One region of the Hydrogenoanaerobacterium sp. genome, then DNA from elsewhere that is predicted to be linked to it. Evidence: predicted binding sites of a transcription regulator. Region 1 holds the regulator's gene; each other region holds the start of a gene.
What was found. The regulator Rex, encoded in region 1, represses fermentation and respiration genes when NADH is low (regulators of the CRP and FNR family bind a similar motif). The targets are predictions, from matches to a motif close to ATTGTTAANNNNTTAACAAT.
Positions count from the first base shown of each region.

Region 2: the regulator Rex is predicted to act here: its motif matches at 6,099-6,118, upstream of gap (type I glyceraldehyde-3-phosphate dehydrogenase).
Region 3: the regulator Rex is predicted to act here: its motif matches at 4,784-4,803, upstream of RTV33_RS10195 (NAD(P)H-dependent oxidoreductase subunit E).

Region 1 is NZ_DALZQO010000008.1:68,879-80,443, forward strand. It holds gene RTV33_RS06780 (LysR family transcriptional regulator) at 1-818, shown strand, start outside; gene RTV33_RS06785 (MATE family efflux transporter) at 1,003-2,382, opposite strand; gene alr (alanine racemase) at 2,595-3,779, shown strand; gene RTV33_RS06795 (ECF transporter S component) at 3,868-4,491, opposite strand; gene RTV33_RS06800 (extracellular solute-binding protein) at 4,986-6,050, shown strand; gene RTV33_RS06805 (PHP domain-containing protein) at 6,208-6,951, shown strand; gene RTV33_RS06810 (permease) at 7,345-8,439, shown strand; gene RTV33_RS06815 (isocitrate/isopropylmalate family dehydrogenase) at 8,557-9,717, shown strand; gene RTV33_RS06820 (redox-sensing transcriptional repressor Rex) at 9,741-10,400, shown strand; gene RTV33_RS06825 (helix-turn-helix transcriptional regulator) at 10,437-10,697, opposite strand; gene RTV33_RS06830 (hypothetical protein) at 10,798-10,938, shown strand; gene RTV33_RS06835 (hypothetical protein) at 11,037-11,447, opposite strand; gene RTV33_RS06840 (glucose-6-phosphate isomerase) at 11,511-11,565, opposite strand, start outside.
Region 2 is NZ_DALZQO010000023.1:106-7,505, reverse strand. It holds gene RTV33_RS12470 (sigma factor-like helix-turn-helix DNA-binding protein) at 1-194, shown strand, start outside; gene RTV33_RS12465 (iron-containing alcohol dehydrogenase family protein) at 377-1,495, shown strand; gene RTV33_RS12460 (inorganic diphosphatase) at 1,543-2,073, shown strand; gene RTV33_RS12455 (MerR family transcriptional regulator) at 2,210-2,947, shown strand; gene RTV33_RS12450 (DUF421 domain-containing protein) at 3,039-3,662, opposite strand; gene RTV33_RS12445 (ribonuclease Z) at 3,905-4,822, opposite strand; gene gap (type I glyceraldehyde-3-phosphate dehydrogenase) at 5,031-6,032, opposite strand; gene RTV33_RS12435 (HAMP domain-containing sensor histidine kinase) at 6,298-7,400, shown strand, end outside.
Region 3 is NZ_DALZQO010000015.1:62,563-73,633, forward strand. It holds gene aroF (3-deoxy-7-phosphoheptulonate synthase) at 70-1,080, shown strand; gene RTV33_RS10165 (hypothetical protein) at 1,131-1,316, opposite strand; gene RTV33_RS10170 (PHP domain-containing protein) at 1,390-2,088, opposite strand; gene RTV33_RS10175 (DRTGG domain-containing protein) at 2,088-2,420, opposite strand; gene RTV33_RS10180 ([Fe-Fe] hydrogenase large subunit C-terminal domain-containing protein) at 2,482-3,807, opposite strand; gene RTV33_RS10185 (anti-sigma regulatory factor) at 3,848-4,276, opposite strand; gene RTV33_RS10190 (DRTGG domain-containing protein) at 4,273-4,626, opposite strand; gene RTV33_RS10195 (NAD(P)H-dependent oxidoreductase subunit E) at 5,018-5,512, shown strand; gene RTV33_RS10200 (ATP-binding protein) at 5,519-6,076, shown strand; gene RTV33_RS10205 ((2Fe-2S) ferredoxin domain-containing protein) at 6,073-6,444, shown strand; gene nuoF (NADH-quinone oxidoreductase subunit NuoF) at 6,458-8,245, shown strand; gene RTV33_RS10215 (NADH-dependent [FeFe] hydrogenase, group A6) at 8,264-10,006, shown strand; gene RTV33_RS10220 (CPBP family intramembrane glutamic endopeptidase) at 10,399-11,071, shown strand, end outside.

The DNA of each region.
Region 1 (11,565 bases):
CAGCAGCGAAAAAGCTCTATATTTCACAGCCAACAGTAAGCCAGGTCATCTCTGAAATGGAAGACGTCTACGGGGTAAAGCTGTTTGAGCGCCTTTCCAAAAAGCTCTATATCACACAGGCCGGCAACCAATTGCTGGGATATGCAAAAAGCATAGTCGCGCTGTTTGAAGAAATGCAGCATAGCTTAAGCCATGCCTCCGAGCACCAAACCATTAAAGTTGGTGCCACTATTACGGTGGGGAATTGTTTGCTGCCCGGCCTTGTCAGCCGTGCCGAAGCCAAATACCCCAATATGGGGGTACAGGTGGTGACAGATAACACCCAAAAAATAGAGAAAATGATTTTAAACAGCGAGCTTGACCTTGCCGTGGTGGAGGGTGCAATTAAAAGCAAAGATATCATTGTAAAGCCGGCCGTTGAAGATCAATTGATTCTTGTTTGCGGAATTGATCACCCATTTTGGGGCAAGGACAGCGTCTCGATTGAGGAACTGAGCGAACAGCCTTTTGTTTTACGCGAAGAAGGGAGCGGAACGCGCGAGCAGTTTGAAAAATGCCTCGAAAGCAAAGGCGTATCGGTCTATCCTAAATGGACCTGCCATGGCTCGGACGGAATTCTGAGCGCTGTGGCGGGCGGGCAGGGGCTCACCGTTATCTCCAAGCTGCTGGCAGATAACATGGTGGCACAAAACAAGCTGCATATCATTCGCCTGAAAGATGCAGAGCTGCGGCGAACTTTTAATTTAATCTACCATAAAAACAAATTTTTATCGAAGCCCATGTTAAACTTTATCGGCGAGGTAATGGAAGGCAATTAAAATACAACGAAACCTACCGTTAACACCCATGCAAAAAGCCCGCTTGTAAATACCTTTCCTATTATAGGTTTTCACAGCGGGCTTGTAAAATAGTTAGTTCCAATGATATCTATAGGAAAATGCCTATGATGTTAGCTTATACCCGAAACCGGGGAACTGTGATATCAGTTTTGAGTTTGCTGCATCAGCAGCCAAATTCCAATTTAAGCTGCCTGAGATATTTGGTAAACACCACATGCGTTACCACCACTGTAATAAGGTTTGAGATTGCCTCGGCGGCATAAATGCCCCATACACCCGTGAAAAAGGGTAAAATAAACGCAAGTGGCAGCAGCAAAATCACCTTGCGTAAAATGCCGAAGAAAAACGAGTAGCGGGTGTTGCCCATGGCTATAAATGCGTTTTGGTTTACCATTTGCAGGCCGAGTACAAAAACCGTGCTGTACATCAGCCGCATGGTAATGGTCGTAAGGCTGATGAGTTCCCGGTCGGGGGTGAAGGCCAGCGCAATGTGCTGCGGCAGAAATACCATCGCTGCCCACATCACCACCGCGCAGGTGATACTGCATACGCGCGCATAGTGCACGGTTTCGCGAATGCGCGGATAATTGCGTGCACCCATATTGTAGCTGATGATGGGCTGAGCACCCTGTATGATGCCCTTGAGCGGCATGAAGAAAATTTGCCCCACGCTTGAGAGAATTGCCATGGAGGCGATGTGCAGGTCACCCAGAGTGCCGCCATAATGCCGCAGCAGACGGTTGAGTACAATTACCACAATGCTTTCGTTGAGCATAAAGGTAAAGGTAGAAACGCCCAGTGCGCAGCTGGATTTTATAATGCCCCAGTCTAGGCGCATATCACGCAGTGTAATGGTTAAACGCGGCTTTTTTGAACAGAGAAAGCCTACCACCCATGCGGCAGAAACGAACTGGGAGATCACGGTGGCAACTGCGGCACCCGCGATACCCATATCAAAGACATAGATAAAGATCGGGTCAAGCACCACATTGAGCACCGCTCCGATGATCACCGTAATCATGCCCATGCCTGCGTAGCCCTGCGCATTGATAAAAGCGTTCAGCCCCAGTGAAAGCTGAACAAATACGGTACCCAGCAGATAAATACCGAGGTAATCCGACGCATAGGGCAGTGTGTTTTCGCTTGCACCGAATGCCAGCAGCATGGGGTCTCTCCAAATAGTGCAAACCACGGTGAGCACCGCACCAATAATAAGCAGCAGTGAAAAGGCATTACCGAGGTAACGTTGAGCACCCTCTTTGTCCCCCGCACCCATGCGTATTGAAGCAAGCGGTGCACCGCCCATACCGATAAGTGAGCTGAACGCGGTAATGAGCATAATGATGGGAAAGGTAAGCCCAAGCCCGCTGAGGGCCATAGTGCCGACACCGGGCATACGCCCAATATACATACGGTCGACAATGCTGTACAAGGCATTTACCAGCTGCGCTACCGTGGTTGGTATGGTAAGACGAAGCAGCAACGGAAGAATTTTCGCATGGGCGAGTTGTTCGTTTATATCTGTGTTGTTTTGTCGCTTCAAAAATATGGCCCCTTCAAATCGTTTTGTCGTCCTTCATCATATACGATTCCAACCAAAAAATCAAATAGCGCAGCGGATGTATGATTTCAGTTTTTATAGCTTTAGGCGATTGTTGCCATGAAACTGCTGTAAAAAGTAATTCCAATGATTGATTATTGCCCATTCTGCGCATATAATGGAAGAAACTTTAATTGTAAGAAAGCTGGTTTGTTATGATAGATTACCTCAAAAGAAGCTGGGCCGAGGTTAACCTTGATGCTCTGCAGTTTAATATGCAGCAGATTAAAAGGCGCCTTCAAAAGGGTTGTATGGTGCTTGCCGTGGTAAAGGCCGACGGTTACGGGCATGGTGCGGCGCAGGTTGCACACAAACTGGTGGAATGCGGCGTTGACTGGTTCGGTGTTTCGAATATTGAAGAGGGCATGGCCCTGCGCAACCACGGCCTTACTCAACCAATTTTAATTTTTGGTACCACTCCGCCTGAGCTGGCAGGTATCCTTGCAGAACAGCACATTACACAGACGGTGTATGCGCTGGAATACGCTGAGGCGCTGCAGCAGCAAGCGCAGGCACAGGGTGTGACGGTCGACTGCCACATTAAGGTGGATACCGGCATGACACGCCTTGGCTTTTTGGCGGATGACAGCCATTTTAAAACCTCGCTGCATGAAATTGAGACGGTGGCTGAATTTACAAACCTAAAGCTGAGCGGTATTTTTACTCACTTTGCCAGTGCGGACGATTACCTCGGTGATGCAGTAGAATATACAAAAAGGCAGTTTGCGCGTTTTATGCATATGGTTGCCGAGCTGCGGGCGCACGGCGTGGCAGTGCCAATCCGCCACTGCACCAACAGCGCAGGTACGATCAGTTACCCCGAAATGCACCTTGATATGGTGCGTCCTGGCGTTATTTTATATGGGATGGATCCCTCCGACCAGTGCACAGGCAAAATAGACCTAAAGCCCGTGATGGCACTCAAATCGGTGATTGCCTCGGTAAAGCGCATCGACGCGGGCACACAGGTGAGCTACGGCAGAATCTACACCACCGAGCGTGATACCACCATAGCGGTGGTGCCCATCGGCTATGCCGACGGCTACAGCCGCAACCTTTCGGGCAAAGCGCGTATGCTGGTGAACGGGCACTTTGCCCCCATCATCGGCAGGGTGTGTATGGACCAGCTGATGCTGGATGTAACCGGATTGCCCGAGGTGAAACGCGGCGACCCTGTAGTGATTTTTGGCGGGCAGGGCGACGAGTTTCTTTCCATTGATGAACTGGCCAACATGCTTGGGACAATCAACTATGAAATTACCTGCTCCCTCTCTAAGCGGATACCGCGCGTTTATGTGCAGAACGGCAAAGAGGTGGAGGTAGTGCATTATATCGTATAAAATTGAGTATTTTACTCACGATCACGGTCAACATGTAAAATAAGCATAAAAAGGAGATGGCAAAAGCCATCTCCTTTTTATGCTTATTTTATGCAGTTTTAGATCTCCATAGTTTTTGGTAGATACCCGCTTTGATAAGCGCCGTTCGAAACAGCGGAGCGAGAATGACTGCGGTTACCACCGCAAACACCGCGTTGATGCTCGAGGTAATCAGCTTAGTGGAACAGGTGATAAGCGCTGTCTCAAATCCATTCCCCGAAAGCCACAGCTGCAAATCCAATCCGTTTGCTTTGAGCAGCAGCTCGATCATGGTTTTGCCGAGGTGCAGTACCATATAGGTGAGCGAGCCCGCAACCGCCGCAATGATGTTCCATTTTGTGCTCTTCGCCTCCCTGCCATGTGAATGAGCAATTTTGCCGCACACAAAAGCCATCAAAAAGAAGAAGACCAACGTAAACGGGGCACTATCCACAAACATTGGGTTGGTCAGGTCAAAAAGTGCTGAGCCAATTCCGGCAGCCAAGCCGCCGCGAACACCGCCAAACAACAGCCCTGCCAGCAAGCAAAACAGGTTTCCGGTTTTCAACATGGTAGGCCCTGCAGGGGTGGGAATCGGCCCAATTTTTAAAAACATTGTTGCAACAAAGCATACCGCAGCCATCATGCCTATGGCTGCAAGATCATAGGTGGAAAGTTTTTTGCTATTCTGCATCGTAGATGCCCCCTCAAGTATTATGTAGCCTTATTTTAGCGCGAGGACAAAGGTAGATGCAAAACACTGCAGCTTTTTATATTTTTATTGAAAATTGTATATGTTACCTAATTTTAAATGCACCATAAAAGAGCAACCCGTATTATATGCACAATCAGCTAAGCGATATGGTAATTATCTCAGGGGGAAATAAAAAAACCTTACCAAGAACCTGTTTTATGTAAGTGCAAATTTGGGCATATCGTAGAAAAATACTGCTGTATCGTTATCAACGCAAAAGCAAACAAAAATAGAGTTGGGTAAGGTAATTTTAGTTTATATGTACTACTGCAGTGTGCGATTGTGACGCAGAGAGAAAAGATATGTAAAAATCTTTTCTTAAATGTGGCAATATATGTGGTTTTTTATCCCCTAATATGTTAAAATAACTGGTGTTTTAAGGTAAAAAGCATCATTATTATTACGAATATATTTGGAAACGGGGAGCTTTTAACGTGAAAAAACTGTTGTGTGCTGTTTTGACGGCGCTGGTTCTGCTGGGGCTTGCAGGCTGCGGAAAAGAAAAGAAAGAGGAAGTTCCGGCGATTGTACCCGAAAAGGCACCGGTAAACAACGTACTCACCATCTATTCACCGCTGCCGCAGGAGTTGCTCGATGCAGCAATCGAAGGCTTTGAGGCACAAACCGGTGTTGAGACCGAAGTAATTTGCGACAGTGCCCAAGTGCTGATTCAAAGGCTGAACGCAGAGAAAAATGCACCCAAGGCCGATGTTCTGTTTGGCGCGGGGGCAGAAGTGGTAGCACAGTACAAAACACTGTTTACCACCTACGAAACGGCTGAAAGCTACACACTTGACCATACATTTTTGAGTAAGGACAACCTGTTTACCCCGCTTACCCCTATGCCGATTGTACTGATGTACAGCAAAGAGCAGACAACCAAAGCCCCCGAGGGTTGGGCAACGCTGATAAACAGCAGCTACAATGGTTGGGTTGCATTTGCAAACCCACAAGAATCGGGAACCTCGTATACAACCTTGTGTGTTATGGCACAGTTGAAGGAGCTAGGTGACGATTACGTTGAAAAGTTTGCCGTGAACCTGGACGGTAAAATGCAGGGTGGCATTTCAGATGTTTATTCCAAGGTTGCCGCGGGCGAGTTTGCAGTAGGCGTTACGTTGGAGGGCAGCGTGCAGAAATACCTCGATGCGGGTTACGAAAACACGGTGGGCATTGCATACCCCGCAGAGGGCACAACCGCCGCATTGGAAGTAAGTGCAATTGTTGCAAATGCCACACATGAGGAACTGGCGCAAAAGTTTGTGGATTATGTCAGCGGTGAGGAGTTTCAAAAAATACTGGTAGAGCAGTTTCAGCTGCGCACCGTGCGCACCGACCTTGCCGATCCGGAGGGTTTAACCGCGAAAAAAGACATCAAATTTGTAGATTACAATGTGGCACAGGCAGTGAACAACAGGGCTGACCTGATCCAAAAGTTTACCACTGCGGCGAAGAAAGCGACCGACGCCAACGCGGCAGACAAGACTGCCAAAAAGTAACGGGAAGATCAGAGTATAAAAACGCTCTGATCTTTCTTTTGCTGTTCGCAAATTTGTGCTATAATATAGGTTAAAGCATTTATTGGGCTGTGCTCAAACGGCTGGCTGCAAAATGCATATAATTTTTCGGCGGGTATTTCCCGTAGAGGGTGAAACAATGAAATATTTTGATCTTCATACCCATACCGTAATGTCGGACGGTGATTGTACTCCGCAGCAGCTGCTTGATACGGCGAACAGCAAAGGTTATGGGTTGGGCATCTCCGATCATCTTTTTTGCTGCAAGCTACTGACGCTGCGCGATGTGGAGCATTACCTGAACGAGCTTGACCGCTATGATGTATTGCATGGTGTGGAAGCAAACCTCGGTGAAAACTTTACACTGCCGCATAAACTGGATGAACGCGTGGACTACGTGATTGCAAGCGTACATTCGGTGCAAGACTTAAATGGAGAAAGCCTGCAGCTTGGCCCCTACTTCTGCGACCGTGCGGGTGACGAAGGTGCACTGCCCTACACCCGTACTTTTACGCAGGATGAAGCAAAATACTATCTGGAGCAGATTTTACGTATTTATGAGTTTGATTTTAAGAACCAGCGTGTGGATATTTTGGGGCACTGCACGGTACACCCGTTTTACGACGCCCTGTTGGGGCAGCAGCACCTCTCCGACTGGCAAGATGAAACCGTTGCACTCTGCAAAAAATATGACGTTGCAATGGAAATCAGCGGACTGTGGCACTGCCCCGACGAAGAGCTCATTCGAAAGGCACATTTGGCAGGCGTCAAATTTTCGCTGGGCAGCGACTGCCACCAGCCGAAGCATACCTGTAACCTCGACTATGCCCTGAATATGCTGCACAAACTTGGGGTTGCTGAAGACCGGCTTTTTACAGCCTAGCCATAACCTAAAAACAAACTAACACATGTGTATCATGCGCCCGCGCGGGTACAGGACTATAAGGCTTTGTATGCACAAACAACGCGCGGAATGTGCACTACTGTTGTGGCACGCGGGGGATTCATAAGGGGGAACGTGTCAGAAAGCCCCTGCCTTTTTGCCTCAACGTTCCCCCTTATGCGTGCTTTCTTGTGAAACTTCTTTGCACGGGCAAAGAATGTTTCCCGTCGCGCGGGGACGGAACCCCGCAGGCATATGCTTAAAGTAAACTGACCTAAAAGAAAGAATCTAAAACCTTGAAACCCATAAATTGGGTAGATAAAACAACTTAAACGACCTACGGCGGCATCGCCGTAACATAAAAACAAACAATATGGGCAGGTGTCTGCGTTCGTGGCAGAATCATACTGCAACGGTACATCCCTGCCCGAGGAGCCAGTGGCGGCATCGCCGCAAGAAGGAATAACTTTTATGAAGCTTGGATTAACCTTTTTACATCAGCATGAATCCGCATTGGACGGTATGCTGGAAACATTATTTGAATCGATGGGTCTGTCCCATCAATGGACGGAATTTTTGCTGCATTTTATTACGGATATCGTCAACTTGTTTTTGATTTTATTTGTGGTAATGTTCGCGGTATCGCTGCTGCAAACCTATATTCCGTTCGATCGCCTGAAAAAGAAGCTGTCGGCGCTGGGCAGTGTGTGGGGCTATCTTCTCGCACTGGCACTGGGTGTGGCTTCGCCGTTTTGCAGTTGCACCATCATCCCTGTGGTGATGGGCCTGATTTCGGTGGGCGTACCGGTGCAGGTTGCGCTGTGCTACCTCACATCTGCGGCTTTACTCAACGGCGGTGCGGTGGTTACACTGTTTTCCACCATGGGTGCTCAGTTCGGTGGAATATATGTGGCGGTATCGGTGCTGATTGCTGTACTCACCTCAATTCTGATACGTCCTTTTGCAGGTAGAGAGAATATCATCAGCTATGATATGGGGCATCATCACGGTGACCACTGCCATGACGACCATTGCCATGACGAGCACTGCAATAACCACAGCGAATGCAGCCATCACGAGCCGAAATCGCGCGTGGGCTACTGCGTGGATAATGTATGGCATGTTCTGCGCCAGACATGGCTGTATATGATACTGAGCGTTGCACTTTCGAGTGCGGTGATCAGCTTTGTGCCGATAGAAACACTCAATACCGTGATCGGGCAGCAAAATGTGCTTTCGCCGCTGCTTGCAGGGCTGATCGGTGCACCGATCCATGCCGATGTATTTTCGATTTTACCACTGTTGCAACTGTTGCGTCCGATTAATTTTTCGGCAACCATGGCGTTTGCTTTGGGTGCTATGGCAATCTCGATTCCCGAGGTGGTATTGCTTAGCCGCGTGTTTAAGGCGAAAACCATTGCAGCATATGCAGTGCTTCTTGTAGCTTTGTCCGTGGCGGCAGGCTACGTTACCTTGTTGGTGCTATAATCTATTGCATAATAGCCCTTTTTCGCATATTTTTCTCGTTGACAACGATTTAACAATGGTTTATTATAAGAGCTAACTATAGAATTACGATTACGAATATAGAACAGGGGTGCCAATATGGAACAAAAAGTACAGGCTGCTGCGGCTCATTTTGCCGCATTGGTTGAGGCGCAGCTTGCGCGTGTAGAGCGCATGAAAACAGTAAAAGACTTTGTGGATTATTTAAAACTGGATAAAATTATAATTGGTGTTTGCGGTGGCGACGGCATTGGCCCTGTCATTACCCATGAGGCAGAGCGTGTGCTGCGTTATCTGCTGGCGGATGAGATAAAAGCGGGCAAGGTGGAGTTTCGCGAGATTGACGGGCTCACCATTGAGAACCGCGTCGCATGCATGAAGGCGATTCCCGACGATGTGCTGGCGGAGCTGAAGGAGTGCCATGTTATACTCAAAGGCCCAACAACCACACCGCGTGCGGGCGACCCGTGGCCCAACATTGAGAGTGCCAACGTTGCAATGCGAAAAGAGCTTGACCTGTTTGCAAACGTACGCCCCGTAAAAGTACCCTCTGAGGGCATTGACTGGACTTTCTTCCGCGAGAACACTGAGGGTGCTTATACACTCGGTTCCTGCGGCATTAACGTAGATGATGAACTGGCGTTCGACTTTACCGTCACCACCACCGAGGGAACGGAAAGAATCGCCCGCCTTGCTTACGATTACGCCAAGAAAAATGGCAAAAACCGTGTTTCCATTGTTACCAAGGCAAACGTTATAAAAACAACCGACGGCAAGTTCTTAAAGCTTTGCCAGAACATTGCAAAAGAGTATCCCGACATCGCAACCGATGACTGGTACATCGATATTATGACGGCGAAGCTGATTGACCAAAAGCGCAGAAAAGATTTTCAGGTTATGGTGCTGCCCAATCTCTACGGCGATATCATTACCGATGAAGCGGCAGAGATGCAGGGCGGTGTAGGTACCGCAGGCAGTGCCAACCTTGGCAAACGTTATGCGATGTTTGAGGCAATTCATGGCTCAGCACCCAGAATGATGGATGAAGGCAGAGGCTGCTATGCAGACCCTTGCTCGATGCTGCGCGCGGCTGTTATGCTGCTTTCGCACATTGGCCACCAGACCGAGGCGAACAAGCTGGAGCGTGCACTTGACATCTGCATGTACGAAGAGAAAAAACTTACCATTACAGGACGCGACACCGGCGCTACCTGTGAAGATTTTGGCAACTATGTTATGAGGACGATTGAATCTCTGTAAATTTGTTGGAAAAGGTGAATGCAATGAACAAACAGGTATCTATCTCTGTTATCAGACGACTGCCGAGATATTACCGCTTTCTTGGTGAACTTTTGAAAAACGGAATACATAGAATCTCCTCGCGTGAGCTCTCCTCTCGTATGGGGCTTACCGCGTCACAGATCAGGCAGGATTTAAACTGCTTTGGCGGGTTTGGTCAACAGGGCTATGGCTACAATGTCGAGGCATTGTATGGCGAAATTGCCCATATTCTCGGGCTAGATCAGAACTATAAAACCATTCTTATCGGTGTAGGTAACCTCGGCCGTGCGGTTGCCAACCATATGACGTTTGACGGTAGGGGCTACAGTCTGATTGGGTTGTTTGACAGCAACGAAAAAATTGTGGGCGAGGTTGTGCGTAACATTACCGTTATGGATATGAACCAGATGGAAGATTTTTGCATCAAAAACAAGCCCGATGTTGCAATTTTGTGTACCCCGCGTGAAGCGACACAGCGCATTGCCGACAAGCTCGTGGAGCTTGGTGTGCGTGGCTTCTGGAACTATTCGCATTACGATATTAACATGAAGCACCCACATGTTGCGGTAGAAAACGTTCACCTCGGTGATAGTCTGATGACCCTGTGCTACAAGGTAAAGGACATCGATTACAAAGACACCGCTGACAATGCGGAAAATTAAGTGCAAAAGGCTGCGATCGATTGATCGCAGCCTTTTTTATAAACCAGAGGTACAATCTGTAAGTGCTTCGAGGGATACCTTCAGTACTGCTGCAAGTGCTATCAACTCAATATCTGTGACAAAACGCTCACCGCTTTCAATTCTTTGAATTGCGTTTTTATCAATATCAAGCCCTTGCCTTTGCAATTGATCTGCAAGCATTCGCTGTGAAACTTTAGGATTTAAACTTTTTCGTATCTTGGCTATATTCTTGCCGCAGATATTATTTCTGCCATCAGTAGCTCTGTTTTTATACATACAACACCAACTTTGACACTTAGTTATTGTCATTTAAACTATTGTATGATAAAATGGAGCAAAATATGACATCTGCTGAATGTCAAAAGGAGAGGATAAAGTGCCGGACTACGAAAAAATGTACCATGTACTGTTTAACAAGGTGACCAATGCGATCGAACAGCTGCAAACGGCGCAGCAAATTACCGAGGAAATTTGTATTGCTACAGATGAGCAGACAGACAAAAAAGAGGATGGCTAAGCCATCCTCTTTTTATTTTTTACTATTACCGCCCGAAGCAAAAAGCTTTATGCGAGTAAGCACTCTGCCCAGGCTGTGCTGCCGGGCGGATGCCCGAATCAGACGATATATTTTTTAACACTTTCGGGAAGCTCAGATGCATCGCAGGAAACGGTAAAGATGATAGTAGCCTTGCTTACTTCAACAAGGGCATTCAGGCTTTCGATAAATGCAGCAAACTCGTTGAAATCTTTGCCGCCAATTTTCAGCGTTCCATCTACAAAGATTTCGGAAATATCGTAGTTGCCTGCAAAAATACCTGCGAGGAAGCCGTAAAAAGCACTGTAGTTCTCAACCTTGTAATCTTCAATATCAATCAATCTTACCGCATGGTCAATATTATAGGTCATTTTAAGCCCTTTTTCGACGCATACAATGTTGCCGGTTGTTGTTTTAACAGCTGCGTTGATCTGATTGATGAGTGTTTTGGTTTTACCGGAGCCTTTGTTTCCCACAATGAGCTTAATCATGTTTTATTCCTCCCAGTTTTTGGTGTATTTTGGTATCACCCTACGGCGATTTTTGTGTACTTCTTATTTGAGTTTTGCTTCCAACTCCGCCTTCATATCTTCATAACCCGGCTTGCCA
Region 2 (7,400 bases), on a different contig from region 1:
TCACCGCCCGCCAGCACCAGTGCTTTACCCTGCATTATTACCGCGGACTTTCGGTGAATGAGATTGCCGCTGAGCTTGCTCTTGATTGCTCCACCGTTTCACGGCATATCCGTGCCGCACGTGAGCGCATTCGCCGCCATGCACATTATTGCATCTTTGCCTATCGTGATTCTCCGCGTGGTTTCGATTGTTAGCTTTCGCATCATTCTAATAATTTCTTATTGCCGCTTGCTTTCATTCGCAATTCACCTTATAAATTGCTACATCATAATAACTGCATTATAATACGATTGGCGCGTGTTTTTTTGCAATTCTACTTGCCTTGCTTGCAGCAAGTGTCTATAATAGACTTATATTAAATAGTTGGAGGTACCAGATGAATTTTGACTTTTATCTACCCACTCATGTCATCAGCGGTACAGGTTGTGTTCGCAATGGCGGGGCAGTTTTTTCTTCCCTTGGCAGAAAGTGCCTGATTGTAACCGGCAAAAACAGCGCCAAAGCATGCGGTGCACTGGATGACTGCACTGCGGTTCTGGACGAGCAGGGGATTGCTTACCAGGTGTTCGACGGCATTGGGCAAAATCCACTGCTTTCCTCCTGTGAAACGGCAGGCCAGGTTGCACGTGAGTTTGGCGCGGAGTTTCTCATCGGCATTGGTGGCGGTTCTCCGCTTGATGCAACCAAAGCGATCGCATTTTTTGCCTGCAACGATCTGCATGGCACCGATATTTACGGCGATCTGCCCAAAAATGCGCTGCCGATGGTGCTCATTGGCACAACCGCCGGTACAGGCAGCGAGGTGACCCCATATTCGGTACTCACCATCGATGAAACGGGACGCAAACGGTCTTTCCGAGACAAGCACGGTCTTTCCTATGCATCCTATGTTTTCTCTGACCCTAACTATACGGCTTCACTTTCGTATGATTTTACGGTAAGCACCGCGCTCGATGCACTTTGCCATGCAATAGAGGGCTATTTTGCCTCTACCGCCACTGATATCTCTGACCTTTTCGCAACACGTGGCATCGCCGTAATTGTAAAGGCACTGGAATCAATCAAAGGCAAAGCCGACGGTGCGGAGATTACCATGCGTGAGCGTGAGCTGCTGCTTTACGGCTCGCTTTATGCGGGTGTTACCATCAATACAACCGGTACCGGCTTTTGCCACCCACTCGGTTACTTCCTCACGGAAGAGTACCAGGTTCCCCATGGGCAGGCATGCGCAATCTTTCTGCGTGGATATCTCGACGAGGCAAAGGAGCACCTGTGTGAGAAATACGCCGCTTTGTTTAGCACACTGGGTTACGGCGACAGTACGGTTTCAACACTGATTGGCGAGTTGCTGAATGTAAAGCTGCCCAGCCTTACCGAGGAGCAGCTGCGTGAAGTTGCACAGCGTAGCGCACCCACTGCAAACTTTTTGCACTCCCCCGGTGTTTTTACCGAAGAAAAAGCTTTTGAACTTTTAAAAAAAGTTTTTCAGGCATAAAATAGCATTGTGCAGGTAAACTGCATAAGGAAACGGTGGTATCAATTATGAACATCTGGCATGACATCAACCCCAAGCGTATTTCCCCCAAGGATTTTATGGCAGTCATCGAGATTCCTACCGGCAGCAAGAAAAAGTACGAGTTGGACAAAGAAACCGGTCTGATTGTTCTTGACCGCGTCCTTTACACCTCCACCCACTATCCTGCGAACTACGGCTTTATCCCCCGTACCTACGGTGATGACCTCGACCCGCTGGACGTTCTGGTGCTCTGCAGCGAGCCTATGGACCCATTGACGCTGGTACGCTGCTACCCCATCGGTGTTATCACCATGATCGACAACGGCAGGAATGATGAAAAAATCGTCGCCATTCCGTTTGGGGACCCCACCTATAACAACTACCGCGATATTAATGACCTGCCCTCCCACATCTTTGACGAGATGATTCATTTCTTTCAGGTCTACAAGGCGCTCGAAAACAAAGAGACCGCAGTGAACGAGATCGAACATGTGGAAAAGGCCGTTGAGGTTATTCAAAAGGCTCTGGAATCCTATATTATTCATTTTTGTAAATAGCGAAAAGGGACGCGGTTGCGTCCCTTTTTATATACTGCAAGGGCTTGTCAAATTTTTTATAAAATTTTTTAATTGCACTTGACTCTCACGTAGCGTTATAGTTTACAATACAGTGGAAGGAAGCAGGTGATAATCCATGAATAAAACTGTTTATCAGGTTGCAAAGCTAACAGGTATCAGTGTGCGCACACTGCATTACTACGACGAAATAGGGCTGCTGCACCCCAGCGAGGTTACCGAGGCCGGGTACCGCCTTTACGATGATGCATCGTTGGAACGGCTGCAGCAGATTTTGTATTTTCGCGAGTTGGATTTTGCGCTGAAGGATATCGGACGAATTTTGGATGCACCCTCCTTTGATAAAAACAGAGCACTTGCGAATCACAAAGAATTGCTGGTTCTAAAACGCAACCGGCTGAGTTCTTTGATTGCACTGGTAGACGATACGTTGAAAGGAGAGAAAACAATGAGTTTTAAAGAATTTGATAAGAGCGAGATTGAAGCTGCTCAAGAAAAATACGCAAAAGAGGCAGAAGCGCGCTGGGGCGACACCGATGCCTTTGCCGAAAGTAAACAAAAAACAGCTGGATATGGCAAAAAAGAGTGGGCTGCTATTACTGAAGAGGCAAACAACATTTATGCCGCTTTTGCCGCAAATATGGATAACGATCCGTCCGAGCCCAAAGTGCAGCAGTTGGTTGCCGACTGGCACAGCCACATCACCCAATATTACTACAACTGCACCAAAGAAATTCTAGCCGGTTTGGGGGAGATGTACGTTGCTGACGAGCGTTTCACCCAAAACATTGACCGGCATGCCATTGGGCTGGCAAAATTTATGCGCGATGCCATTCGTATTTACTGCGAAAAATAGCACAAAATTTACTTGCTGATGTGAAAGGGAAGCTGTATTGCAGCTTCCCTTTTCTTTTATTTTCTGCTGCATTCGTATCTGCCCGTCTCGTCTACTCAAACATATCTCTTGTCATTTTCTTTTTTATTTTTACGTAGACGCTCAAATTATTATCGCGGTCACAGGTCGCGAGAAATACATCCTCAACTTTTGAGACTTCTTGAGCCTGCAACTGTTTTTGCAGCCATTGTTCATTGTTGCCTGTAAATTTAAGATTGTCCGGCAGAATTTTTCCGTCGATGATGACATTAACCACCGCTTTTTCTTGAGCAGGGGATAAATTTAAATCGCAAGGTGTTACCGGACGCTGCGAGGACAAAGGCAAAAAGCTTATTTTACCGTTTGGCTCCAAAATTGCTGTTTGAATGTTGGCAATATTAAAATACCCATTGGTTCTGCACTGCGACAAAAATTCACTGACATCCAGCTTTGCTTTTTTTAAATTTTTTTCAAAAATTTTACCGTCGTCATATAAAATCAATGTTTCGCCCGTTAAAAAGCGGCGCAGCTTAATTGATTTGCTGGTGGCAATTGAAAAAGCAACCGAAAGCAAGGCGTATACCACCATGGCTGTGAGCGGCTTTTTAAAATCATCTTCCAGTGCGGTTGCCATCTCCGCAGCGATTGAGCCGATGGTAATTCCATTGATATAATCAAACATGCTAAGCTGAGACATTTGGCGGTTTCCCATCAGTTTAGTTAACAGAAAAAGTGCGACAATTGAACCCAACGAGCTAAGTATAATGTATAGGCATTCTTTCATAGCGGTTTCCTTTCTGGTAACGTAGCAAATCTATCATTACATTCCATCTTATTTAGGTTGCTCATAAAACCAGATTATTATAACCATATCGTAAAAGACAATTACCTTTCAATAAAATTTACTTTGTTGCAGTTGGGTTGCTGCGGCTGTAAAGCTTAATCTTTGGAATTTCCAAGCGTAGTACAAATTCCATCATGTGCTGCAACCGTCTGGGGAAAGATTTTTCGAGCCTCGTCGAGATACTGTTCGGGATTTGCCATAGCTGGGCTGTAGTGTGTAAGCCATAACTGCTTTACACCTGCTTTTTTTGCAATTTGGGCACTGTCTGAAAACACCATGTGCCCCTTTTCTTTCATTTTATTGTGCAGTGTATCATCACCGTACATCCCCTCGCAGATCAGCAAATCGGCACCGCGAGCAAAATCGGAGATTTCATCTATCGGCTGGGTATCGGTGCAGTAGCACACCTGAATGGGATCGCGCACTCCGTCCAAAACCATGTTCGGCTCAATCACACGTCCATCCTCCAGTTGAATTGCCTGACCAGCATGAAGAGTTTCATAAAGCGGCTTTGGTATTTCAAGCTGTTGTGCTTTGAAGGGGTTGAAAATCGGTTTGCGCTTTATTGCAATGCGATACCCCAAACAGGGCATTCCATGTCTCAGGGGTAAGCAGGAAATTTCCATTTCGCTCTTTTTCAGCTTCTCTGCCCTATCCCCCTTTAACTCTACTAAATCGATTGGATACGGCTGAACGGGAACGATTGCAGTTAAGGCGGATACTACCCGCTCTAAACCCACAGGGCCGGCTATGATAAGGGGTGTTGTTTTACCAGTGTTGCCCAGTGTAAGCAAAAGACCGGGCAGCCCGGCTATATGGTCGGCATGAAAGTGCGTAATCAACAGTACGTCTAAACGGCTTAGCTTGCAACCGGCTTTTTTCAGTGCAATTTGCGTGCCTTCGCCGCAATCAATCAAAATCGCTTTGCCCTGGTACTCAACCCAGCAGCAGGTAAGCCACCTATTCTCGAGAGGAAGCACCCCACCGGTCCCCGGCAGGCATACATCTAACATCCTTTTCCCTCCTTTTACATTCACCAATCCTCTTGTTTTTGCATCATCGTATTTTAGCCTAACTATGATTATGTCCGATAATGGCAACAATATGGAATGTAAAAAATAAAATCTGTCTAATAAAAAAGCACCTCTTTTTGTAATACAAAAAGAGGTGCAGCATGTTACAGTAAGACGCGTTGCCGTGCCTTAATAAGCTGTTTTCAGCTTATTTGTTTTTGTCCATATGCTGGATGAGCATGAGGACTTTGTTGGAATAGCCCCACTCATTGTCGTACCAGGAAACCAGTTTAACAAATTTGTCGGTCAGTGCGATACCAGCTTTAGCATCAAAGATGGAGGTGCGCTCGTCGTGGATAAAGTCGGAAGAAACGACATCATCCTCAGTGTAACCCAAAATGCCTTTGAGCTCATTCTCAGAAGCAGCTTTGACAGCGGCGCAAATCTCATCGTAAGAAGCAGGTTTTGCCAGGTTTACAGTCAGGTCAACAACCGATACGTCCAAAGTAGGAACGCGGAAAGACATACCTGTCAGTTTACCGTTAAGCTCGGGGATAACCTTGCCAACTGCTTTTGCAGCACCGGTGGAAGAAGGGATGATGTTGCCGGAAGCAGCACGTCCGCCTCTCCAGTCCTTTTTGGAAGGACCGTCAACGGTTTTCTGTGTGCCTGTGGTTGCGTGAACTGTAGTCATCAAGCCGTCAACAATGCCAAATTTGTCATTGATAACTTTTGCCAGAGGTGCCAGGCAGTTTGTGGTGCAGGAAGCGTTGGATACGATGTCCATATCTTTGGTGTATTTGTCGTTGTTAACGCCCATAACGAACATAGGAGCATCTTTAGAGGGAGCAGAGATAACAACTTTTTTAGCACCTGCTTTGATGTGAGCCTGAGCTGTCTCCATAGTAGTGAAAACGCCGGTGGACTCTACAACATATTCAGCGCCGCAAGTACCCCAAGGAATGTTTGCAGGGTCTTTCTCTGCGTAGAATTTGATCTCTTTGCCATTTACAACAATAGCATCATCGGTGTATTTGATGTCGCCCTTGTACTGGCCGTGCACGGTGTCGTAACGGAGCATATATGCACAGTAGTCAGGTGTCATGAAAGGATCGTTGATTCCAACAAATTCAATTTCAGGATTATCCAAACCTGCACGGAAAACTAATCTACCAATACGACCAAAACCATTAATACCAACCTTAATCATGGGTGAAACCTCCTAAATTTTTATTCTACTCATATTTTATCTCAAACAGACAAAAATGACAAGCACTTTGTGATATTATTAACTACAAATTCGTTTTTTTGTATACTTGTTTCAAAACCTGTAAATATTTGCTCAGCTTTCTAATAAATATTGTTTACTTCACCCCCTTATTTCTATATAATGTGAAAAGATAGAATAAGAATTGACATAAAATATGCCTATTTATTTTATTATTTGATATCAGGTTGAAAGGTGATATACTGCTATGAAGAAAGGCGTTGCCTGGTGGGGTACTCCATATATTAAAATTTTCCAGAATTTGTCGTACCCCGTAATTTTGCTGGATAGAGACCTTACCTTTAAATGGGCAAATGCAGCGGCAGAAACGCTTTTTACCCCTGAAATAATCAACGATGTTTCCAATGAATTTATTTTGAATCATTATGTTTCGGTAATTTTAGATCAGCTCATTCAAAATCCGCCTATTCAGCTGGCCTCACAGGGTTTACTAGGCGGCAGCTACGATTGCCAGATTACCCCTGCCCTAAACGATGAATGCCCTGACGGCTATATTATAAAATTATTTAAGGATACTTTTTTCGATAACCATTTGCAGGCGGACGGCATTGACCATACTCTTGCAACCTTTGCACATCAAACGCGCAATCCGCTTTCCACCATTTTTTCCGCGCTTTCTGGTATCACTCGCTGCAATGATGAGCTTGAGGATCCGGATATTCGCGAATATGTAAGCAAAATTACGACACAATGCTACCGGCTGCTACGCAGCAGTACCAACATTACCGAGATAAACCGGTTTCAATTTGGTCTCTCCGTATTTTCCCCCCGGAAACAGGATTTATGCCTGTTTTTAGAACAGCTTTGCCGAATCGTTTCCGTTATGATTGAAAGCATTGGCATTCGCTTTCGCTACTCGGTTCCCGGAGAGCCGATTATCACCATGTTCGACTCGGAGAAAATCTCCACCGCAGTGCTCAACCTCATCTCAAATGCTGCAAAGTTTATTGGTGGAACCGGTGAGATTCTAATTGTACTCAGCATCAACAACGGGCATGCTGTCATAACGGTCAGCGACAACGGCCTTGGAATTAACAACCGGATTTTGCAGCGGGTATTTGACCCTTATTTCAGTTACGACCCGCACACTACCGGAATTTGCGGCGATGGGCTGGGGCTTACGCTGTGCAAAATGATCGTGTTGGAACACAGCGGCACGATTTCCGTAAATTCGTGCGAGGGTGTCGGCAGCAAGGTAATGTTCACGCTTCCGCTAAAATGTGACGAATCCACACAGCTTACCATCAGCGATGTAGCAAATGAATACCTGTGCGACCGCTTCTCGAATAT
Region 3 (11,071 bases), on a different contig from region 1:
CTTTTTCTCTCCGGTTGCGTTATAATAGGTCTAAATAAGCAGTATAACGTATAAGGAGGGTACCCACCCATGATTGTGATATTAAAGAAAAACCCCGAAAAACAAAAGGTTGATCATTTGATAGAATCTTTCAAAAAGCTTGGGCTCGCCATTCACTACAGCGAGGGAACCCAGACTACCATTGTAGGTTTGGTAGGCGACACCTCGCGCGTAGATATGGATGCCATTTGCGCCAATGAAATTGTGGAAACCGTAAAGCGTATCAGCGAGCCTTACAAGGCGGCAAACCGCCGCTTTCACCCGCAGGATACCGTGGTAGAGGTGTGCGGGCGTAAGATTGGAAACGGGCATTTTGGTGTTATAGCAGGGCCCTGTTCCGTCGAAAGCGAAGAGCAGATTATTTGTGTTGCACAGCAAATTAAAAAGAGCGGTGCACAGTTTTTGCGCGGAGGTGCATTTAAACCCCGTACCAGCCCCTATGCGTTTCAAGGGCTGGAGGCAGACGGCTTAAAGCTGCTGCTGGAGGCGAAAAAGGCCACAGGGCTGCCGGTTGTCACTGAAATTATGAGCCAAACCCACATCGATCTGTTCGCCGATGTGGATATTATACAGGTTGGTGCTCGCAATATGCAGAATTTCCAACTGCTCAAAGAGTTGGGGCACAGCGATAAACCGATTCTGCTCAAGCGCGGGCTTGCCAACACTTTGGAAGAGTTTTTGATGAGCGCCGAGTACCTTATGGCAGGCGGAAACAACAACATTATTCTATGCGAGCGGGGAATACGCACCTTTGAAACCGCCACACGCAACACCCCCGACCTCACCGCCATTGCGATGATCAAGCGTCAGTCGCATCTGCCCGTCATTTTTGATCCCAGCCATGCCACCGGAATTCCATGGCTGGTTGAACCGCTCTCCAAGGCGGCTATTGCAATCGGGGCCGACGGCTTGATGATTGAGGTGCACAACAACCCTGAAGCGGCGCTGTGCGACGGTGCACAATCGCTTAACTTTGAACAATTTGATCAAGTGATGGATACCGTCAAACAACGCGTTGCCGTGGAGAAAAAGGTTCTTTAAGAGCACAAAAAGCCACCGATTTTAGATCGGTGGCTTTTTTATCGATTAATTCAAAGTCTGGCAAGTGCCATAAGCACAATGTAAACAAGCAACAGAACAAACAAAACCACCATGCCCATGCCGGTGAACCGAATCTTGTGGTTTCCGCTGGAGATACCTTTTGAGATAAAAACAATGCCCGCAACCAAAAGCAAAAGGGCGATGACGGGAAGAATTTTAAACAGTAAAACGGACATAACGATACCTCACAATCTATTAAACAACAGCTCCAGTATACCACCAACGCTGTAAAAAAGATAGGCGAAAAAGTTAAATTTTTGTGCTCAGAAAATATGCCCACAGGTCATTACAGGGCAGTTCGTTTTCTGCCTCCGAAATCTCCCACAGATAATGGGCGTCGGAGTTGTGTACAATCAGCGGCGGCGCAGAGCAGGGCAGCAGGGGCAGCATTTGCGGAAGTTTGCGCCTATCCTTAACCTCGTAAAGCGTAAAGCCGCACTCGGGCGGTACCATGCCAAGGCTGGATGTAATGCTGTACGAGGTTTTTTCGATGTGCGCGGGAAAGCAGATGCCGCCGAACTGCTCCATCAAACCGGTAAGCTCCATAATGCTGATTTCGCATGCATTGATGAGCAGCTTTGGCTCATAGCCTATGATACAGTCCTGCGCGTCGAGAATACGCTGTTCCCCGAATATGGCAGGGTCGTTTGGTACATCGGGCAGGCGCGCGTAGACGTAAGCATCAAATGCCATTGCCTGCTCCGGCGTGGGGAACAGGCACACTGCGTGAATTTCCTCTGCGGTGTTAATTTCCATTCCGCACAGCACCTTTAAACCGCTTGCCTGTGCTGCGGCCCAAAGTGCGGGGCAGTTTTTGCAGGAGTTATGGTCGGTGAGGGCAATGGTATCAAGCCCCTTGAGCACCGCCATATTGACAATATTGTTGGGGGTCATATCATTGTCACCACAGGGCGAGAGCGCCGAATGAATGTGGAGGTCGTAATACATCAGTGAATCGCCTCATGAATGGCGAGTGCCGCCTCAAAAGCAGGCTGCTCGGTACGCAAGACAGCTACACCCTGCGCGGTGGCTTTGGCAATGGCAGCTTGGTCGATTGCCGCGTTTTCTGCCAGCACAAGGCAGGAGGTATCGGCAAGTACTGCCACCGCAATGGCATTGATGTTGCCCATTACGGTGATCCAGGCGCTGTCGGCGGGCGCGCGTGCCATCGCCCAGCTGAGCAGGTCGCAGCAAAACACACCGGTAACATCACGGGTGAGCCCGTCGCCTGCACACACAACATCAAAGCCGCATTTTATCGCAACTTGTTCCACCGTCATAAAATCAGTCCTTATCTGTTAATCTGGGTTCTGCACTGCGTACGCAGCGTTATTTGGTGCGCTAAGGGGAATCGTCGCTATCGCCGACTTTAAAGCTTTGGGGAATATGCCCCTCCAACAGCGCGAGCGAGGAGGCGATCTCCTGCATATGCGTTTTAAGCCGAAAGATACAATCGTCGGTTGTGGCGTAACCGCGCACCACATCCTCGGCAAGTGCCTTGCAGCTAGGTGCACCGCATGCGCCGCAGTCAATGCCCTGGAAGGTGGATGCAATTTTTTGCAGCTCAGAAAGCTTGCTCATTGCCACCGAAACGTCGGGATCAAGCTGAAGCACCGGCTCATACTCGAGCGGGGTATCAAATTTAGAGTAGGCGGGGATATGGTCGCCAATGCGGTTGCAGGCGACGGGTAGATATTTACGGATGCGTTTTAGCTTTGCCTTGGCAATGTAGGGGTTTTCTACCGTGAGCACGCCGCCAACGCAGCCTGCCGAGCAGGCGTTGAGCTCGACAAAGTCGAGGTCGGAGTATTTTTCGTCCTCCAAATCCTCCAACACTTTAATGACGTTTTCAATGCCATCCGCTGCCAGATAGCGGTCGTTGAGAAGAGCGTAAGCTTCGCCGCCACTGCTGCCCCAGCCCACACCCACACGGCCTACCGAAACCAGCTCCTTGGGGGCTGCGGCAACAACCTTCATAGCAGAAATCAGCTTGGGGTAAAGGTCGCTAATGGCGAAAACGCCGTCGATGGCGCTTTTTTGTGTACCCAGCGGCATTTTTACCGCGGTTACTTTGGCGGGGCAGGGGGAGATGAAAAATGCCCCCACTTCATCGGGCTTGTAGCCGAGCTGCTCCACCGCGTTCTTTTTTGCCATACGCGCTGCAATTTCAACCGGTGCGAGAATTGGCAGCACATTGCCGATAAGATCGGGGAAGCGAACGCGAATCAGCCTGGAAATCGTGGGGCACGCCGAGCTGATAACCGGACGCTGCAGATTCCCTTCGCTGAACAGCTTTCGGGTTGCGTCCGATACGAGCTCTGCTGCCTTTGCCACCTCAAACACATCATCAAAACCCAGCTGAATCAGTGCAGTTAGCACAATATCAATGTCGTCGAGGTTGTTGAACTGCCCGTACAAAGCGGGAGCGGGCAGAGCAATTTTATATCGGAAGCTGTCAAGCAGCTCCATTTGGTCAAAAATAGGCTTTTTTGCATGATGCGGGCAAACACGAATGCACTCACCGCAGTCAATGCAGCGGTCGGAAAGAATCTTTGCTTTGCCGCCGCGCACCCGAATTGCCTCAGTGGGGCAGCGCTTGATGCAGTTGATACAGCCCATGCAGGCATCTTTATCCAGGGTAACCGAATGGAAAAACTTTGTTTCCAAACAAAAATCACCTCCGTCTTCACAGATTGCACAATGCAATCTACGATTTTATAAAAACACGCATTTTTACCGTAGTGCCAACACCTACCGTGCTTTCAACAATCATTTCGTCGGTGTAATTTTTCATGTTGGGCAGCCCCATGCCTGCGCCAAAACCGAGCGAGCGCACATCGTCGGGTGCGGTGCTCCAGCCCTCACGCATGGCAAGGTCAACATCCGGTATACCTGGGCCGGTGTCGGTAAGTATCATACGAATTTCATCCGAGGAAATATCAACGGTAATCTCGCCGCCGTGTGCATGTATCACCATATTAATTTCGCCCTCGTACACTGCAATGGCGACCTTACGGATAATATCGGGTGCAAGTCCAATTTGTTTAAGGGCCTTTTTAATGCTGGATGAAGCTTCCCCTGCGCGGGTAAAGTCATCACCCGGCACCGTATAATGAAATGTGATTGCCTGTGTCACGAATGATCGCAACCTCCCCGCAGTCCGTTATCAAAGAGAAGACCACAGGCGGTAAACATACGGTAAGCTGTGGCGAGCACTGTAATGCCGCGCTCCTGCGCAAGGGTGAGCACGGTGTCGTCGGGTGTCTTGCCGCGCACAAAAACAACGCAGATAATATCCATCATCTCGGCAGTGCGGATAACCTGAGGGTTGACAAGCCCGGTCAGCAGAACCGACTGGTCTTTTACAAAGGCCAGCACGTCGCTCATCATGTCGCTGCCGCAGGCGGTATTTACCTCGCGCTCCATCGACTCTCCTTCGCACAGAACCTCTGCCTTAAGAATTTGTTTGATTTCACGAATCGTCATAATATTCCCCCATTTTAAAAAATGACAAGTAGAGTATTTCCCCGCCACAATTAAATTAATATACCCATTATATCATTTCGCATATGGGGAAAGCAAACAAAACAACGCTCTGGAGAAAAACAAATTTGTACAGAAGGTCAAACAAAAATCACGAGAAATTGATAGTTTTTTAACAATAATTTAGCAAATGTGCACAATATAACTTTGGGAAACCTACGAAGAAAGTAGAAAAGAAACGAAAAATACGCAATTTTTTATAAGTTTATGCGGAAAAGCAGTAGATTTTTACAATCCGCTCTGTTATACTTTTATTTAAATATGCCACAGGTTGCACCAATGCGCTTTAGGGTTCGCGCAGGTGCGTCTTCGGCACACCAAGGAGGTTTATTTGATGGCTAAAACATGTGTTCCGTTTCAGGGTACGAAGGAACAGGAAGAAGCGCTCCTGAAAGTAATAGAAAACCACAAGGAGCAAAAGGGCGCTCTGATGCCTATTTTGCAGGAAGCACAGGGAATTTATGGCTACCTGCCCATTGAAGTTCAGAAAATAATTGCGTTGGGTCTCGATCTTCCGCTGGAAGAGGTTTACGGCGTTGTAACGTTCTATTCGCAGTTTTCGCTTAACCCCAAGGGTCAGTACAAAATATCGGTATGTCTTGGTACTGCCTGCTATGTAAAGGGTGCGGGCGATATTTACGACAAATTGATGCAAAAGCTTAACATTAAGGGCGGCGAATGTACCCCCGACGGCAAGTTTTCTCTCGAAGCGTGCCGCTGCATCGGCGCATGCGGTCTTGCCCCTGTTATGACAATTAACGAAGATGTTTACGGCCGTTTGGTTTCCGATGATATCGAAACCATTCTGGCAAAATACGCTGACAAATAAAAGGTTATGCAGGAGTTATCGCTCAATATATTGGATATAGCGCAGAACTCTGTCAAAGCGGGTGCAACCGAGATACAGATTACAGTATCCCAAAGCACGGCACAGGACAAAATGACCATTGCCATTGCCGACAACGGCTGCGGTATGACCGCAGAGGTGCTGCAGCGGGTAATTGACCCATTTTACACCACCCGTACCACCCGCAAGGTGGGGCTGGGGGTACCGTTTTTTAAGATGGCGGCAGAGATGACCGGTGGGTGGATGAGCATTCAGTCGCAGGTGGGGGAAGGAACGACCGTTACCGGTGAGTTTGTACTCTCGCACATAGACCGGATGCCGCTGGGCGATATGGCGCAAACCATGTGCTGCCTCATCAGCTGCAACCCCGACATTCAATTTGTGTATAAACACGAGACGGATGATGCAAGCTTCACCGTGAGCACGCGTGATTTTACCGAGGTGCTCGGTGATGTGCCGCTGAATACCCCGCAGGTGATGGAGTTTATCGAAAGCTATATTAGAGAAAATACCGAGAATTTGAACGGAGGTACAGTTAGCATATGAAAAATTTAGCAGAGCTTCAGGCATTGCGTGATCAGATGAAGACCAATATGGGCGTTCGTCATGACGATTTGGATAATATCAGAGTGGTAGTTGGTATGGCAACATGCGGTATTGCAGCAGGTGCTCGTCCCGTGCTTACCGCGTTTTCGGAAGAGGTTTCAAAAAGAAAATTAAGCAATGTTACCATTGCGCAAACAGGCTGCATTGGCGTTTGCCAGTATGAGCCGGTGGTTGAGATTTATGTGCCCGGCAAAGAGAAGGTTACCTATATAAAAATGGCACCAGAAAAGGTTGCTAAAATTGTCAGCGATCACATCGTAAACGGCAATCCGGTTAACGAGTACACAATCGGAGCAATTGCGAAATAAGGAGGAGCAGATTATGTATCGTTCTCATGTACTGGTCTGCGGCGGCACCGGTTGTACGTCGTCGGGCAGTGAGCAAATTATTGGCGCGCTGGAAGCTGAAATTCAGCAGGCGGGGCTTTCGGAAGAAGTAAAGGTTATCAGAACAGGCTGTTTTGGTCTGTGTGCATTGGGTCCCATTATGATTATTTATCCCGAGGGTGCATTCTATTCCAGAGTAAACCCTGAGGATATTTCCGAGATTGTTTCGGAGCATCTTGTCAAAGGCCGTATCGTGACCAGACTGCTCTACGATGAAACCGTACATAAAGATGAGATTCAGTCTTTGAATGAAACTCAGTTTTATAAAAAGCAAAACCGCGTAGCGCTAAAAAACTGCGGTGTCATCGACCCTGAAAACATCAATGAGTATATTGCTTACGACGGCTACCAGGCGCTGGGTAAGGTTCTTACCGAGATGACCCCGGATGACGTTATCCAGCTGATGAAGGATTCTGGGCTCCGCGGGCGTGGTGGCGCGGGCTTCCCCACTGGGCTGAAATGGAGCTTTGCAAAAGCTTCTGTAAATGACCAAAAATTTGTTGCCTGCAACGCTGACGAAGGCGACCCGGGTGCGTTTATGGATCGTTCGGTTCTGGAGGGAGACCCCCATGTTCTGATTGAAGCGATGGCGATTGCCGGCTATGCAATCGGTGCAAACCAGGGCTTTGTTTATGTGCGTGCCGAGTACCCCATTGCGGTGAAACGCTTGCAAATTGCAATTGATCAGGCGAAAGAGCTTGGCTTGCTCGGCAAGAACATTCTGGGCACAGGCTTTGATTTTGAGCTCGACATCCGTCTGGGTGCCGGCGCATTTGTGTGCGGCGAAGAAACTGCGCTGATGACCTCGATTGAGGGGCACCGCGGCGAGCCGAGACCTCGTCCCCCGTTTCCGGCGGTCAAAGGTCTGTTCGGCAAGCCCTCCGTGCTCAATAACGTGGAGACCTATGCAAACGTACCTCAAATCGTGCTCAACGGTGCCGACTGGTTCCGCTCCATGGGTACTGAGAAATCCGCCGGTACAAAGGTGTTCGCGGTAGGCGGCAAAATCCACAACACCGGTCTGGTTGAGGTTCCTATGGGTACCACTCTGCGTGAGATCGTCGAGGAAATCGGCGGCGGTATCCCGAACGGCAAAAAGTTTAAAGCGGCACAAACCGGCGGTCCTTCCGGCGGTTGTATCCCCGCAAGCCATCTTGATATTGAAATCGACTATGACAATCTGTTGTCCATCGGCTCTATGATGGGCTCGGGCGGTTTGATTGTTATGGATGAAGACACCTGTATGGTGGACATTGCAAAATTCTTCCTCGAGTTTACCGTGGATGAGAGCTGCGGCAAATGTACACCTTGCCGTGTGGGTACCAAACGCCTGTACGAGATTCTTGACAGAATCACAAAAGGCAAGGGTGAGATGGAAGACATTCAGCGCCTAAAGGAGCTTTCGGCGTTCATCAAAGAGAATTCGCTTTGCGGCTTGGGCCAGACTGCACCCAACCCGGTTCTTTCTACACTCAACTTCTTTGAGGATGAGTACGTCGCGCACATTCAGGAAAAGAGATGCCCGGCAGGCGTTTGCAAAGACCTGCTGCGCTACTCGATTATTGAAGATAAATGTAAGGGCTGTACCCTTTGCGTACGCGTATGTCCTGCAGACGCAATTACGGGCGAGCTAAAGAATCCGCACAAGATCGACGTCCACAAATGTGTAAAATGCGGCGCTTGTATAGAGAAATGTCGTTTTGGCGCGATTGTTAAGAAATAAGAAGGGAGTGTACCATTCATGGATATGGTTAATATTAAAATCAACGGTATGCCCTTGTCCGTGCCGAAGGATTCTACTATTCTTGAGGCTGCACGGGTTGCCGGCATCAATATCCCCACACTTTGCTACTTGAAAGAGATTAACGAGATCGGTGCATGCCGCATCTGTATGGTTGAGGTAAAAGGTGCGAGAAGCCTTGTTACCGCTTGCGTTTACCCGGTAAACGAGGGTATGGAGGTTTTTACTAACACACCCAAGGTGCTGGAAAGCAGAAAAACAAACCTGGAGCTTGTACTTTCCACCCACAATAAAAAATGTCTCTCCTGCGTACGCAGCGGCGATTGTGAGCTGCAAACACTCTGCAAAGAGTTTGGCGTGGATAACGAAAACCACTTTGACGGCGAAGTCAACGAATACGAAATTGATGCCTCGGCGGCTCATATGGTTCGCGACAACAGCAAATGTATTCTTTGCCGCCGCTGTGTAGCTGTTTGCGCACACAATCAGGGTGTTGGCGTAATCGGTGCAAATCAGCGTGGTTTTAAAACCGAAATCGGCTGTGCATTTGAGGCACCTCTTGCAAAAACCACCTGCATCTGCTGTGGTCAGTGCATCACCGTATGTCCCACCGGTGCGCTGTATGAGAAGGATGCGACCGATAAGGTTCGCAGTGCAATCGCAAACCCCGAAAAGGTGGTTTTGGTTCAGACTGCACCTTCTGTTCGTGCCACACTGGGTGAGTGCTTTGGCCTGCCCATCGGCACCGATGTGGAAGGCAAAATGGTAGCCGCGCTGCGCAGACTTGGCTTTGACGTTGTGTTCGATACCGACCTGGCTGCCGACTTTACCATTGTAGAGGAAGCGAACGAGCTGGTTGAGCGTGTTCAAAACGGCGGCGTGCTGCCCATGATTACCTCGTGCTCACCGGGTTGGGTAAAATACTGCGAGCATTACTTCCCCGAAATGATCCCCAACCTTTCCACCTGCAAATCGCCGCAACAGATGTTTGGCGCCATTGCAAAAACATGGTACGCTGAGAAAAACGGCATTGATCCGAAGAACATTGTCAGCGTGAGCATCATGCCCTGCACCGCGAAAAAGTTTGAGCTTGCGCGCAACGACCAAAAGGCAGCGGGCGTGCTTGATGTAGATATTTCGCTCACCACCAGAGAGCTTGCCAGAATGATTCAGCGTGCAGGCCTCGACTTTGTCAACCTGCCCGATGAAGATTTTGACGACCCAATGGGCGAATCCACCGGTGCGGCGGTAATCTTCGGCGCAACCGGCGGTGTTATGGAGGCTGCACTGAGAACTGCGGTTGAAACACTGACCGGTGAAGAGCTGAAAACCTTGGAGTTCACCGAGGTTCGCGGCACTGAGGGCATTAAAGAGGCTACCTATAAGGTTGGCGGCTTGGAGGTTAACGTTGCAGTTGTTTCGGGTACTGCAAACGCGAAAAAGCTTTTGGAGGCTGTGAAGAACGGCGAGAAAAACTATACCTTCATTGAAGTAATGGGTTGCCCGGGCGGCTGTGTAAACGGCGGCGGTCAGCCGCAGCAGCCGGCTTCTGTCCGCAACTTTGTGGATTTGAAGGCACTGCGTGCAAAAGCGCTGTACACCAACGACGAAAACAAAACCATTCGGAAGTCTCACGAGAATCCTTCTGTGAAGAAGATTTACGAGGAGTACTTTGGTAAACCTGGCAGCCACAAGGCGCATGAAGTGCTGCATACCTCTTATGTAGCGCGCGAGCGTTTCTAACGAATCTATTTAAAAGAGCCATCCGTGAAAAAACGGAATGGCTCTTTTTGCATTAACACTGCACTTATTTGCATCTTTACTAGATAGAGGTATATTGCTGCTTGTTGGGTACTATATTCCTTTTGGTTTTTAATCATAAATACGGTTAAACAAACATTATTAATTGGGACGATTGAAAGTGAGCGAAACGGTCTGCCGTTTTCTTTACAGAGTATACATGATATAATAACTGCATTACGGTTATTATATTTTATTGAAATGCCTTTGACTCGCCCCTTACGGGGCAACCGCCAAAATGGCGAATTATATCATAAGCGCTACGCTTTTTATGACATAATATAAGCAGATTATATTAAGGACAGACAACATCTGCAAAAGAAGGGTTTTATTATATGGAAGAAACGGATATCTTATTTGCCCAAAAGAAAATGAAAAAGGCATTCTCTCGTATCGGCTGGGGAATGACTGCACTGCTTGCGTCAACCTATCTCTCGCAATTTGGTATATCGCTGTTAGTAAGGCTGTATGCGCCCCAATTTACAAAAAGTGAAGTGCTATGGTGGGGGCTTACCACAATTCCTCTGTATGTTTTTGGTGTGGCGGCACTTTGGCTGATCACCCGCACTATGCCAGAGGGCGAAACAAAAGAGGGGATAGACCTTTCGGCAGGGCAAATCGGTGCGCTTACCTGCATCACGCTGGCTATGAGTATTGTGAGCGGATTAGCATCCCTCATGCTCAACGGCATACTCGGCATCATCAAGGGCAGCCCGGTTGCCAACCCCTCCGTCGCGATTGAGAAGATGCACATTGTTCCTACCTTTTTGGTGATATGTATTATTGCGCCGGTGGTGGAGGAGTATATTTTCCGCGGCATTCTCATTCGTAAGCTGCGGGGTTACGGCGAGGCAGTGTGCGTATTTGCCTCGGCCTTTCTTTTTGCTTTGCTCCACGGTAACAGCTATCAGCTAATCAGCACCTTTGTAATAGGGGCGGTGCTGGCATATGTTACGGTGAAAACCAATACTATTGTATATGCTATCTTAATTCACATGTCAAACAATA